2 regions of the Massilia oculi genome follow, and region 1 is predicted to be linked to the other one. Evidence: predicted binding sites of a transcription regulator. Region 1 holds the regulator's gene; the other holds the start of a gene.
What was found. Region 1 encodes FNR, which switches genes on or off when oxygen is low (the NO sensors DNR and NnrR bind a similar motif). Its sites were predicted from a motif close to TTGATNNNNATCAA; they were not measured.

Region 1 (7,201 bases):
AACCAGCGCGACACCGTGATGCCGGGCTTTTCCATCAGCTCCTTGGAGCCGAAGCGCGACTTGATCCACTCGTAGTCGACGCCCCAGACCGCGGCGAAATGCTTCCAGGCGCCTTCGGCCAGGCCATAGTAGCCGGGCAGCGAATCGCCGTTGGGGCCGACGTCGGTGGCGCCCTGGACGTTGTCGTGGCCACGGTAGATATTGGCGCCGCCGCCGGGAATGCCGATATTGCCCAGCGCCAGTTGCAGGATCGACAGCGCGCGCACATTGGCGGTACCGACGTGGTGCTGGGTGATGCCCATGCACCAGACCACGGACGATGGACGGTTGGTGGCCAGCATCTCGGCCGCCATGCGCACCGCCGATTCCGGTACACCTGTGACGTCCGACACTTTATCTGGCGTCCATTTCATGACTTCGGCGCGCACGTCCTCCATGCCCCAGGTGCGCTCTTCGATGAACTTCTTGTCTTCCCAGCCGTTATGGAAGATATGCCACAGGATGCCCCACACCAGCGGGATGTCGGTGCCGGGCCGCACGCGCACATAGTGGTCGGCGAAGCGCGCCGTGCGTGTGAAGCGCGGATCGATGACGATCATCTTGGCGCCCAGCTCCTTGGCGTGCAGGAAGTGCAGCATCGAGATCGGGTGCGCCTCGGCCGGGTTGGAGCCGATGAACAGCACCGCCTTGCTGTGGTGCAGGTCATTGAACGAGTTGGTCATCGCCCCGTAGCCGAAGGTCTGGGCCACGCCGGCAACGGTGGTCGAGTGACAGATGCGGGCCTGGTGGTCGCAGTTGTTGGTGCCGAAGAACGATACCCATTTGCGCAGCAGATAGGCCTGCTCGTTGTTGTGCTTGGAGCTGCCGATCACCATCAGCGCATCGGGCCCGGCTTCCTTGCGCAGTTGCAGGAGCTTGTCACCGATCTCGTCGATCGCCTGGTCCCAGGAGATGCGCTGGTATTTGCCATTGACCAGCTTCATCGGATAGCGCAGGCGGTGCTCGCCGAAGGCGTGCTCGCGCACCGAGGCGCCCTTCGCGCAATGGGCGCCCATATTGATCGGCGAATCGAAGGCGGCCTCTTGCCGCACCCAGACGCCGTTGGCGACGACGGCATCGACCGAGCAGCCGACCGAGCAGTGGCTGCATACCGTCCGCTTGACCTCGGTGGGCACCGGGGACTCCGCGACCGGATCGGCCTGTGCCGGTTCGATCACGTTCAGCGGCAGTTGGCGCGCCAGGGCGCCGGCGCCGGCGGCGACGCCGGCGCCGACCAGGAAGCGGCGCCGTTTCAAGGCGTTGTCGCGCGTGGACTTGACCAGTGACATGGGGATTCCTCTGCTTGCCTACCAGTAGGCGGCGGTCTCGTAGTAACGGCGGATGTGATCCGTCTCGTGGTAGCCGCGCTTGGCCTTGGGGTCCGGCGCGGCCGGGGCGGCCTCGGGCGCAGCGGCCGCCGGGGCGGCGGCGGCCACCACCAGCGCGCCCAGCGGCGCGGCTTTCAGGAAGCCGCGACGCGCCGGGTCGGGCCGGTCATGGACTTGTGGATCATGCTTGCTCATCGGTTTCCTCTCCTACTCCAAAGCTTTCCGCCTCGATTGCCAGGAATGCCTGGGCGAAGCGCGCGACCAGGCGGTAGTAATTGGCGCCTTCGGCACCGGCGATGTCGTCCAGCGCGCGCATGCACCAGCTGCCGACGTGGACCTCGAAGAAGTGCCGCTGCACCGCCAGCGGCTGGCGCCGGACGCCGGGTGCGCCGGCCACCAGCACGCGCATCGTCTCGCACAGCGCGCCGAGGTGGTCCTCGAACTCTCCCCTGCCCCGGATGCGCGCCAGGCCGAGCCGGGCCAGGTCTGCGCGCAACTGCGCGAGCGGCGTGTCGTTCATGTAGCCGGCCAGGTAGCGCGAGCCGTACGGGTCGACCGGCGGCGTGCCGATGCTGACGAACAGCGCGCTGAATTCATCGTGGACGACCTGGGCATCCATGACGCCGGACGCCACGGTCAACTGGTCCCAGGCGCGTTCGAGCGCCGGGTCACCGCCCTCGGCCAGGATGGGATCGCTGGACGCGAGCGCATCGAGCAGCGCGGCGTCGGGCGCGGCCAGCAGCAGGCGGGAGAGCAAGGCATACAGGTCCGCCCTGGCCTGGTCTTCTGCTCCCGGCGGCATCTCCGGGCGCACGATGACGGTGGCAATGGCGCTGCGATCGGGTAGGCTCGTGCTTGTCGATGACACTGGGGAACACTCCAGTTGTTCAATTTATATGGGGGAGTGTAGACCTCGCAGCATATCGCGTGCGCACAGTTGCCCGCACGGCCAACCGATGCAGCCGGGGTAGCCCAGGGCGCCGACGGACTGTAACGCAACGAAATATTTCTTATACGCAAATAAATGGCATCAGTTTGCCGAGATAAACGTCTCAACACGTCTATAATCCCGCTGTAACCGAACCAAGCGACGATCCCTCATGAGCCACTCCCTGTCCCGGCAATCCGGGCCGCCTCTCAATATCCACGCGCTCAAGTCCTGCGGCCAGTGCAGCATGCACCAGCTGTGCCTGCCGATGGGACTGGAAGACGCCGAGATCGACCGCCTGGACAAGATCATCGGCCGTCGCCGCCGCATGGAGCGCGACGAGCGCCTGTACGGCGTGGGCGAGCCGTTCCGCAACCTGTATGCGGTGCGCTTCGGGCACTTCAAGACCTACCAGGTGAACGCCGCCGGTGAAGCGCAGATCACCGGCTTCCAGATGGCCGGCGAGCTGCTGGGCATGGACGCGATCAGCGGCACCCACCATTGCGACGCGGTGGCGCTGGAAGATTCCGAGGTGTGCGAGATCCCGTTCGCGCGCCTGGAAGACCTGTTCGGCGAAGTGCCGACCCTGCTGCGCCACTTCCACCGCATCATGAGCCAGGAAATCACGCGCGAGCAGAACGTCATGCTCCTGCTCGGCAATATGCGCGCCGAGCAGCGCTTCGCCGTGTTCCTGGTCAATCTGTCGGCGCGCTATGCCACCCGTGGCTATTCCGCCAACCGCTTCCAGCTGCGCATGTCGCGCGAAGACATCGGCAACTACCTGGGCCTGACCATCGAGAGCATCAGCCGCCTGCTGTCGCGTTTCAAAAAGCAGGGCTGGCTCGAGGTCGACAAGCGCGAAGTGACCCTGCTCGATCCGGTCAAGCTGAAGGCGCTGGCGGCCGGCACCGATGCGTGCAGCCCGATGGCCTGATACGGCATGACGCCCGACCTGCACCTGCGCAGCTACGACCGCGTGCACTGGGGCGACCGCCATGACTTCGCCCAGCTGGTGCTGCCGGTGCACGGCGAAGTCATGCTCGACATCGAGGAGCGGCGCGGCCGGCTCGATCCCCTGCATGGCGCGCTGGTCGCGCCTGGCGCCTGGCATGCGCAATCGAGCCCGGGCGCGAACGGCTCCCTGATCGTCGACCTCGACGGCGCCGCCTTCGACAACGGCCCCTGGCAGCGCCTGCTGGAACAGCCCTTCGTCACCCTCGGCCCCGCCCCGCGCAAGCTGGTCGAGTTCATGGGACTGATGGCCCGGGAGTCCGCCCCGCCCCATTCGCTGGTGCGGGGCTGGGTGCCGCTGCTGCTCGACACCCTGAGCCTGGACGCGCCGCGCGCCACCTCGCGCCTGGCCGCTCTGCTGGCGCGCATCGAGGCCGCGCCCGGACTGGCCTGGAGCACCGAATCGATGGCGCGCGCCGCCAACCTGAGCGTCAGCCGCCTGCACGCGCTGTTTCGCGAAGAACTGGACAGCACACCGCATGCCTGGTTGCTGAACTGCCGCCTCGACCGTGCACGCGGCCTGCTGACCCACAGCGCGCGCAGCGTGGCCGACATCGCCCTCGCCTGCGGCTTCTCGGACCAGGCCAGCCTGACGCGGGCGATGCGCCGGGTGCTCGATACCACGCCCGCCGCGTGTCGGCGCGCAGCTCGGGAGAATCCGCCAAAACCGCAGTAGTCCCGGCCAAGACCGGGCGCATGTCCACATCAGAAAATCTCCACTCAAAAGGAGATTCATCATGTACACCGCTACTGGCGCGGGCGGCCTGTCCCGCTCCACCCTGCCCGGCATCGGCGCCGGGATCGCCGCCGGCGCGCTCTGGGGCCTGGTCTTCCTGGCCCCGGAACTGGCGCCCAAATTCCCGCCGATCCAGCTCTCGGCCGGACGCTACCTGGCCTATGGCCTGGTCGCCGCCATCCTGATCGCCCCGAGCCTGGGACGGCTGCGCCGCCACCTCGGCTGGCCGGCCTGGCGCACCCTGATCTGGCTCAGCCTCACCGGCAACATCGTCTATTACCTGTTCCTCGCCAATGCGGTGCAGCTGGGCGGCGTCGCCATGGCCTCGATCGTGATCGGCCTGCTGCCGATCGCGGTCACCCTGGTGGGATCGCGCGACCGTCATGCCGTGCCGCTGCGCCGTCTGTTGCCGTCACTCCTGCTGAGCGGCGCGGGTCTCGCCTGCATCGGCTGGGAGTCGCTGTCGGCGTCCGGGCCCGGCTCGCTGGCCGGCCTGGCCTGCGCCTTCGGCGCGCTGGTGTCGTGGACCATCTTCGCGGTGCACAACAGCCGCTGGCTGGCGCGCATCGAGGGGATTTCGTCGCATGAGTGGAATCTGCTGGTGGGCGTGGTGACCGGGCTGATGGCGCTGGCGCTGGCGGTGCCGGCCTTCGTGCTGGCGCCGGGCCAGCATACCCTGCCGGCCTGGCTGGAGTTCGGCGCGCTGGTCAGCGCGGTCGCCATCCTGTGCTCGGTGGTCGGCAACGCCCTGTGGAACCACGCCAGCCGCGCGCTGCCCCTGAGCCTGATGGGCCAGATGATCGTGTTCGAGACGATCTTCGCGGCCCTGTATGGCTTTTTGTGGGAAGCGCGCTGGCCGACCGGGTTCGAGACGGCTGCGCTGGCCTTGCTGATGGCGGGCGTCATCTCATGCGCCTCCGCGCACCGGGACACGCATTAAGCGCCTGAAATCAGGCATCCGCCTCATAGGCAGTGCGCATGTCGGGCGCTCCGGGTTCAGCGCCGCACCGACAGCCCGAACGCCAGGCCCAGATCGGGCGTATGTCCATTCAGCCCACGCACCACCATCGCATCGACCTGGCAGTTCCTGTTCAGTCGCCAGCTCACGCCGGCGTCTGCCTGCACCCGATCGCCGCCATGCGATGCGGAAGCGATCTGCGGCGCCGCCACTTCGAGGAATCCCTGGAGGCGTTCGGTGAATTTCTTGCCCAGCGACGCCGCCAGGATGCCGTAGCGGTAGCGCGCGCCTTCATCGTCCACGTCGGCTCCGACGCCCGGCGTCACGGCCAACGACCAGCCTTTCGGCAGCTCCCACTCGGCCGCCAGCACCAGTTGGGGCAGGACGCCCTTGACCCGCAGCGCCGAACTACCGCTTGGCAGCGCCACTGTGCCGATCAGCCCCAGGGCCGGATGCACTCCCTCCCCGTCGGCAAAGCGCCGCTTGAACCCGACCGACGCGGCATTCCAGCCCGCAGTCGTGGTGTGCGCACGGGTAGCCGGATCGCGCTCGTGCTCGATGCTGCGGCCCTCGGTCTCGACGCGCAGTTCGGTCGTGTCGCCCACGCCGATACGCAGCAGCGCCGGCGTGCTCAAGCTGCGCACGTGCAGGTCGTCGTTGCGCTGGCGATCCCAGTTGACGCCAATCTCGAGCTGCAGGCGGCCGTCCCCGACCACCTGGCTGGAGTTGGCGACGTTGGGGCGATCGGGATTGATGGCGTCGCCGTCATCGGCGTGGGCGAACTGGGCGCCGCAAGCCAGCATCAGGAGAGCTGCCTGACGGCGCAGGCACGTGAGGGGTGGGGGTGGCGGAAAAATCATACGATTGGATGGACAAGAATGAACGTGGCAAGCGAAGGCCGAACCGGCCATCGCACCCCGGCCATTCTACGCTGTCGTTGCGCAGTTGCCCGCTTCACGGGTAGCGCCGGCCACTTGCGCAAGGCCGGCTGCGCCGCCACGGCAAGCCAAGGGAGCGCCAGCCGCGCCGCGCCGGGGCACGTCGCGCTACCTCGGGCTTTTCACATGACCCGGCCGCAGCGCGACCGTAAGATCGGCCGCGTTCGACCAACCGTCCACGAAAAACGCCATGAAACCACGTCGCTCCCTCGTCATCCTCTTCTCCACCCTGCTGCTCGCGACCACCCCGCACGTGGCCGGCGCCTCCATCCTGCCGGACGTCCCCGACATCAAGGCCGTCACCGACTATCGCCCGAAGATCCCGCTGCGTGTGTACACCGCCGACAAGGTCCTGATCGGCGAATTCGGCGCCGAGCGGCGCGAGTTCGTCGCGATCGCCAAGGTGCCGGCGCTGCTCAAGTCGGCCGTGCTGGCGATCGAGGACACCCGCTTCTACGAGCACGGCGGGGTCGACTGGATCCGCGCGCTTGGTGCGGCCAAGGCCAATATCGGCGACTTCGGCAGCCAGGGCGCGTCCACCATCACGATGCAGGTCGCGCGCAACTTCTTTCTGTCGCGCGACAAGACAATGCCGCGCAAGCTGCTTGAAGTCGCCCTCGCCTGGAAGATCGAAAAGGCGCTCTCCAAGGACCAGATCCTCGAGGTCTACCTGAACCAGATCTATCTCGGCCAGCGCGCCTACGGCTTCGCCAGCGCGGCGCGCACCTACTTCGGCAAGCCGCTGCCGGAACTCTCCCTGGCCGAGATCGCGATGCTGGCCGGCCTGCCGCAGAACCCCTCCAGCAGCAACCCGGTGTCCAATCCCCAGGCGGCCAGGAAGCGCCAGCAGGTGGTGCTCAGGCGCATGCGCGAACTGGCGATGATCACCGAAGCCCAGTACCGCCGCGCCGTGGCCGAACGCCTGCAGGTGCGCAGCTATGGCGCCACGCTGAATCCGCGCGCGGCCTGGGTCGCCGAGATCGCGCGCCAGGCCGTGCACGCCCGCTACGGCCAGGCGGCCTACGAACGCGGCATCACGGTCACCACCACCATCGTGGCCGCCGAGCAGGATGCGGCCTATGAATCGGTGCGCCGCAACGTGCTCGCCTACGACCGCCGCCACGGCTACCGCGGCCCGGAAGCGCGCATCGCGCTGCCGGCCGACACCGCAGAACGAGAGGACGCCATCGCGGTGGCCCTGCAGAAACGCCCTGCGGTTGACGGTCTGGTGCCCGCGGTGATCGTCGCCGCATCGCCCAAACG
Region 2 (7,201 bases), 2.6 Mb from region 1:
TCAACGCCCATCCGCCCGAGCAGATCCTTGTCGATCTGGACGCTGGATAGCGGCGGGATCGCGCTGGAGGCGGCGCTGATGTCGTCGAAGCCGACGATCGCGATGTCGTGCGGGATCTTCAGGCCGCGTTCCAGGCAGTGGCGCATGGCGGCGAGGGCCGTGCTGTCGTTGTAGCAGAACAGCGCATCGGGCCGCGGCTGGCGCGCCAGCAGGGCGTCGACCGCCTGGCGCACGTTGTCGAGACTGTTGCCGATGCTGGGCAGCTGGACCTCGAGGTCGGGATCGGCCAGCATGCGCGCCTCGAACAAGGCCTTGCGAAAGCCGCGGTAGCGCTCCAGGATGCTGTGGTGCGCCAGCGGGCCGGTGAGCATGGCGATGCGGCGCCGGCCCTGCCGGACCAGGTGGCGCGTGGCCAGGTAGCCGCCCAGGGCGTGGTCGGGATTGAGCGAGCGGTAGCCGGGCAGGCGCATGTCGAGCAGCACCAGTGGCTTGCCGGTGTCGCGCAGCGCCGCCACCAGTTCCGGCTCGAAGTAGCCGGCGCACAGCAGAGCGTCGGGCTGGTGCAGGCGCACCAGGTCGAGCACCGGCTCGGCCGGGCCCACCACCACGAAAGAGAGCGCGATGCCGCGCTTGCGGCAGGCGTCCTCGGCGCCGTGCAGCACCGGCAGGTAGAACGGGCTGGCCGACTGCGTGTTGTGCTGGCGGTGCAGCAAGAAGGCGATGCGGCGCACGTCGCCTTCGCGCAGCTTGGCGAAGTCGTAACCCATTTCGCGCGCCACCGCGCAGATGCGTTCGCGCGTCTTGTCGGTCAGGCCGTCCTGGTTCTTCAGTGCGCGCGAGACCGTGCCGATCGAGTAGCCCGTGGCGCGGGCGATGTCGCGGATCGTAACGGCCATGGCGCGCTTTCCTTCGTCAATATCTGGTCTGGGTGTAGGGGCGGGCGTTCTGCTCCTTGCCCCAGTCCTTGTTCGGCGTGGCCTGCATGGTGAACACCAGTTCGCCGCCGGCCATGATGTCCTCGTGGCGGATGAAGGTGCGCATCAAGGGCTTGCCGTTCAGGGTCACGCGGCCGATGTAGCCGTTGCCGCTCGAGAGATTGTCGGCGCGCACCGTGAAGCGCTTCCCGTTCGGCAGGTTCAGGGTCGCCTTGTCCAGGAAGGGGCGGCCGATCACGTACTCGTTGCTGGCCGGGGCCACCGGATAGAAGCCGAGCGCGGTGAAGGCGAACCAGGCCGACATCTGGCCCAGGTCGTCGTTGCCCGACAGGCCGTCCGGCTTGTCGCTGTACTGGCTGGCCATGATGTTGGCCAGGCGTTCCTGCGTGCGCCATGGCGCGCCGGCGTAGTTGTACAGGTAGGCCACGTGGTGCGAAGGCTCGTTGCCGTGGGCGTAGTGGCCGATCAGGCCCGAGATGTCTTCCATGTGGGCGTACACGGTCTCGTCGACCTTGGCGTCGAACACCTGGTCGATCTTCTCCACCAGCCTGGTGTCGCCGCCCAGGAAGGAGATCAGGCCGGCATTATCGTGCGGCATATACCAGGAATACTGCCAGGCGCTGCCCTCGGTATAGTCGCTGCCGAAGTTCGACTGCTCCGGGTTGAACGGGGTGCGGAATTCGCCGGTGGACTTGCGGGCGCGGATGAAGCCGGTCTCCTTGTCGAACACGTTGCGGTAGTTCTGGGCGCGCTTGTAGTAGCGGGCCGCAACATCCTTCTTGCCCATCTTCTCGGCCATGCGCGCGATGGTCCAGTCGTCGAAGGCGTATTCGACGGTCTTCGATGCCGCTTCCTTCTCGAGGTCGATCGGCACGTAGCCCAGCTTCATATAGTGTTCCAGGCCGCCGTAGGGACCGTATTCGGCGCTGGCCGTCATCGCGGCCAGGGCCTTGTCGGCGTCGAAGCCGCGGATGCCTTTCATGTAGGCGTCGGCGATCACCGGCACCGCGTGGTAGCCGATCATGCACCAGGTCTCCAGGCCATGGAACTGCCATACCGGCAGGATGCCGTAGGGGCTGTGCTGCTGCGAGGCGATCAGCGAGTTGACGAAGTCGGCGTTGCGCTGCTCGGGTGCGACGATGGTGAGCAGCGGGTGCAGCGCGCGGTAGGTGTCCCACAGCGAGAAGGTCGAGTGGAAGCGGAAGTTCTTCGCCTTGTGCACCTGGTTGTCCGGGCCGCGGTAGCTGCCGTCGAGGTCCATGAACAGCGACGGCGCCAGCATGGTGTGGTACAGGGCGGTATAGAACTTGGTGCGCATCGGGCCTTCGGCTTCGACCTTCACCGCGCCCAGCGCGTCGTTCCAGGCCTTGCCGGCGCGCTCGCGCTCCTGGTCGAAGTCCCAGCCCGGCATCTCGGCCAGGTTGGCGATCGCATTGTCTTCGCTCACCGCCGACAGGGCGACCTTCACCAGCAGCGTGCCGTCCTGCGGCACGCCGAAGTTGAAGTCGGCCATCAGCTGCTTGCCTTCGACCAGCGCTTTATCTGCCGGGGTCTTGCCGGGCGGGGCGAAGCCGCGGTAGGGGATCGCTTCTTCGCGGTTCAGCAGCTGGCGGGTGTCGATCGGGCGCGAGAACTGGATCGCGAAGTGCACCTGGCGGCCGGGCGCCCAGCCGCGCGTCTCGCGCATGCCGGTGATGGTGGTGCTGTTGCGCACGCGCAGGCGCGCCCACAGGTTCTTCTCGTCGTAGTTGTAGATGCTGGTGCGCAGGTCGAGCAGCACCTTGGCCGGCTCGCCGGCCTTGAATTTATAGCGGTGCAGTCCCACGCGCTCGCTGGCGGTCAGCTCGACGTCGACTTCATGATCCTTCAGGCGCACGGCGTAGTAGCCGGGTTCGGCCTTTTCCTGGTCGTGCGAGAAGCGCGAACGGTAGCCCGAGAACGGACGCTCCGGATAGCCCGGCTCCAGCTTGGTCTCGCCGCTATAGGGCATCAGGAGCACGTCGCCCAGGTCGGAGTGGCCGCTGCCCGAGAAGTGAGTGTGCGAGAAGCCGAGGATCGAGCTGTCGGCGTAGTTGTAGCCCGAGGCCCAGGGATAGCTCTGGCGGAAGTGGCGGTGCTGGGTGTCGGGGCTGAGCTGCACCATGCCGAAGGGGCGGCTGGCGCCGGGGAAGGTGTGGCCGTCGCCGCCGGTGCCGATGAAGACGTCCACGGCTTCGGCCGGGCTGCCCGGCGGGGCGGCCAGGGCGGGAACTGCACTAAACAGGAATGCCGCACCGGCGGCGATCGAGAGTTGTCCGAAGTTGAGTCTGGCCGTCATGAGGTCTCCACATGTGGCGGCAACGACGCCGCCTGTTTTTTTGCACTATACCCAAGTGCAACTTATATGTGGAGACCGGTTTCCGGGCAATCCTTACCGTGTTTCAGCCCATATGTTTAGCCGGTTTACTAAACATTTGGTGCGCGGCGCTTGGCCACCGCTTCGATTTCGACCAGGGTATCGGGCGACGCCAGCGAGGCCACGCCGATGCCGGTCAGGGCCGGGCGCGGCAGGCCGAGATGCCGCACCAGGATCGGCGCCACCGTCTCCAGGTGCTCGCCGATCTCGCCGCGCACGTAGACGCGCAGCTGCAGGATCTGCTCGACCGAGGATCCGGCGGCCGCCAGCACCGCGATCAGGTTGCGCGCCGCGCCTTCGGTTTGCCCGGCCAGGGTGGTGTGCCTGACCTTGTACTCACGATCCCAGTCGACCTGGCCCGACACGAACACCAGGCCGGTTTCGTGATCGATGGTCGCGTGGGACAGGCCATGCGGGGCGCCGTCGTACAGCGCGGGCGGATTGATGCGTTCGATGCTCATGCGGTTTCCTTTGCTTTGAAAGGCGCCAGCTTAGGCATGCGCACCGGTCGCCGCAATCAAGCGCGGCTTGTAGCTGATACAAGAGTAGTCGATGCGAGGCGGGAGCCGACCCGCTCCAGCACCCAGGTGATGAAGGAATCGTTCTGCGCATTCGGATGGTGGGCGGCCACCACCTGATAGCCCGGCGGGTACTTGGGCAGCCCGATCTCGAATACTCCCTCGCAGGGCAGCAGGCGCGATGGCATGAACGCGACCAGGTCCGATCCCTTCAGGTATTCCAGCGCCATGAAGAAGGACGGCGCCGACGCCACGACCCGGCGCTGCAATCCCTGGCGCGCGAACCAGCCGTCGGCCGATCCCGTGAAACTGGCCATGCCCGGATTGGTGACGATGAAGTCGTGCTCCACCAGCTTTTCGAGCGACATGACGCCGCCGCCGGCCAGCGCGCGGTTGCCGGTGACGCAGCGGTACTGCTCGAGGAACAGGGGCTGCGTTACCAGCCCGGGCGCGACGTAACCGTCCACCGTGAAAATCAGGTCGATCTCGCCCTGGTGCAGCTTGCGGGTGAGGGCGCTGACCTCGATGTCGACCACCGCCACCTTCACCCTCGGCGCCTCGCACCGCAGCATGCGCACCAGGTCGGCCACGATCACCTTCTGGGTGTAGTCGGTGCCCGAGACCACCAGCGTGCGCTCGGCCTGCTCGGGCCGGACCTCGAAGGGCAGGGGAATGCCGTTCAGCTGCGCCAGCACCTGGCCGATGTGGGGCGCGATCAGCTTCGCATAGGGCGTCGGCGCCATGCCCTGGCCGGTGCGCACGAACAACGGGTCGCCCAGAATGGTGCGGATCTTCTTCAGCTGCAGGCTGACTGCCTGTTGCGAGACGTCCAGGTGCTCGGCCGCCGCCGAGATGGTGTCGAAGCGGTTCAGGGCGTCGAGCGTGCGCAGGTGGGTGATTTCGAGCTTGTCGATCATGAGGCTGCCAACATAAACGGCTATCCGGCTCGTGGCAAGTTGCCATGATTGAAATTCATCAAAATAAATGGACGAAATGACAATTTTTAAGGGAGGCTGCTCAAGATGACTGAGGCATGAAATTGCAAAAATTGCATCATGAAATCCTCACTCCTGCCCCCACTCCTGGCCCTGTCGCTGTGCTGCAGCCTGGCGCAAGCCGCCCCCGCAGAACATCAGGAATTCGAAGCCACCCTGCTCGCGCCGTTCCAGGCCGGCGCGGCCCAGGGGCGGACTTTCACCCTGCAGTTCGCCTATCCCGGCCTGGCGCGGACAGACACCGTCGACTGGCGGGTGGAACTGGTCCGGCCAGACGGCCGCGTCGCCCTGCGCTGGCGCGGCGCGGCGCCGTTCACGGGCAATGAAATGACGGTGGCCGTGCCCTGGTCCGGCCGCCTGGGATTGTCTCCGGCGCCGAGCGGCATCTACCGCGTCCGGCTGCGCGCGACCGTGCGCGGCGACGCCCATGAGCAAATCGAGCAGGACTGGCAGATCGCGGTCGGCGCGCCTCTGCTGCCTGCCATGCCGGCGTTTTCGCCGCTGCCGCGCGCCTTCGAGCCGGCGGCCGTTGCGGCGCCGGGCGCGCTGCCCTACACGGTCTATCTCGGCAACCTGCACAGCCAGACCAATCACAGCGACGGCGGCGCCGACATCGCGGAGTGCAAGGGCGCCCAGTCGCCACTGGAGTCGCCGCACGGCCCGATCGATGCCTTCGCCTATGCGCGCGGGCGCGGCCTCGGCATCCTGGTCGCCTCCGAACACAACCACATGTACGACGGCTCCGAAGGCAGCGCGCCGGACGCCGACCCCGCCGCCGCCAAGGCCCTGTACCGCGCCGGCCTGGAAAGCGCAGCGGGCTTCTCCAGGAAGCACCCGGATTTCCTCGCGGTGTACGGCCTGGAATGGGGCGTCATCAGCAACGGCGGCCATATCAACATCTTCAACAGCGACGAGCTGCTGGGCTGGGAGACCAATGCCAGGGGCGAGCTGATGGCCGACACGCGCACGCCCAAGGGCGACTACGCGGCGCTGTACACGCTGATGCGCGAGCGCGGCTGGGTGGGGCAGTTCAACCATCCGGCGCACTCGGGCCAGTTCCAGGTCGATGGCGTGCCGCTGGCCCATACCGAGGATGGCGGCGAAGCGATGGCGCTGTGCGAGGTGATGAACAGCACCGCCTTCTCGACCAACGTCAGCGAGACCGAGACCCGCCGCAGCAATTTCGAAGGCGCCTGCAACCGGCTGCTGGAGGCGGGCTATCGCCTGGCCTTCAGCACCAACCAGGACAACCACTGCGCCAACTGGGGCGCGTCGTTCACCAACCGCACCGGCGTGCTGCTGCCGAACGGCACGGCCCTGAACCGCGCGTCGTTCGTCGAGGCGCTCAAGGCGCGCCGCGTGTTCGCGACGATGGACAAGGATTCGCAGCTGGTCCTGACCGCGAACGGCCGCCTGATGGGCGAGCGCTTCACCAATCGCGGACCGCTCGCGCTGGTGGCGAACTTTGCCAGTTCAACCGGCCGGAAGGCGGCCTCGGTCGCGATCATGGAAGGCGTCCCGGGCCGCAAGGGCACGGTCACGCAGACGTCGGACCAGGCCGAGACGACCTTCACCCCGAGCCCGGGCGCCCACTTCTATTATGCGAAAGTGACCCAGGACGACGGCAACGTGCTGTGGTCGGCGCCGGTATGGGTCATGCAGGAAGACTAGAACCCCAGTCCTTCGCCCATCCCCAGCAGGGTCGCGATGCCGAGCACCGCGAAGATCAGCGCAGCGATGCCATGCACCAGCTTGAGCGGCACGCGGTTCGCGATGCGTTCGCCGAAGTACACGGCCGGCACGTTGGCCAGCATCATGCCGAAGGTGGTGCCGGCGACGATGGCGGCCATCGACTCGTAGCGCGCGGCCAGCGCCACGGTGGCGACCTGGGTCTTGTCGCCCATCTCGGCGACAAAAAAGGCGATCAGGGTGGTCAGGAACACGCCGTACTTCGCCAGCTGCGCTTCCTCGGCGTCGATCTCGTCCGGCGTCAATACCCAGGCGGCCATCCCCAGGAAGGACAGTCCCAGCACCCAGCGCATCACGCCGGGGCCCAGCAGCTCGCTGACGAGGGCGCCGACGGCGGCGGCGAAGGCGTGGTTGGCCACGGTCGCGACAAAAATGCCGAACACGATCGGCAGGGGGCGGCGAAAGCGCGCGGCGAGCAGGAAAGCCAGCAACTGGGTCTTGTCGCCGATCTCGGCGAGGCCCACGATGCCGGTCGAGACGAGAAAGGCGTCCATCAGTCGGATGAGCAAACAGCAGGAGGAAGGGCGCGATCATAGCAGAGGCGGCCCGGTCGCTGCGCCGCGGCATGCGTATTTATCCTGCGCGAAGGGGCGGGCGGCGCGCTTTCGC

Region 2: the regulator FNR is predicted to act here: its motif matches at 4,814-4,827, upstream of DIR46_RS12205 (CehA/McbA family metallohydrolase).

The regions. Positions count from the first base shown of each region.
Region 1 is NZ_CP029343.1:5,229,919-5,237,119, reverse strand. Features, by position in the region: gene DIR46_RS23555 (formate dehydrogenase subunit alpha) at 1-1,328, opposite strand, end outside; gene DIR46_RS23550 (formate dehydrogenase) at 1,347-1,562, opposite strand; gene DIR46_RS23545 (TorD/DmsD family molecular chaperone) at 1,549-2,235, opposite strand; gene fnr (fumarate/nitrate reduction transcriptional regulator Fnr) at 2,468-3,229, shown strand; gene DIR46_RS23535 (AraC family transcriptional regulator) at 3,236-3,982, shown strand; gene DIR46_RS23530 (DMT family transporter) at 4,044-4,982, shown strand; gene DIR46_RS23525 (transporter) at 5,039-5,803, opposite strand; gene DIR46_RS23520 (penicillin-binding protein 1A) at 6,129-7,201, shown strand, end outside.
Region 2 is NZ_CP029343.1:2,636,899-2,644,099, reverse strand. Features, by position in the region: gene DIR46_RS12225 (LacI family DNA-binding transcriptional regulator) at 1-896, opposite strand, end outside; gene DIR46_RS12220 (GH92 family glycosyl hydrolase) at 913-3,252, opposite strand; gene DIR46_RS12215 (RidA family protein) at 3,381-3,791, opposite strand; gene DIR46_RS12210 (LysR family transcriptional regulator) at 3,848-4,765, opposite strand; gene DIR46_RS12205 (CehA/McbA family metallohydrolase) at 4,904-6,514, shown strand; gene DIR46_RS12200 (TMEM165/GDT1 family protein) at 6,511-7,086, opposite strand.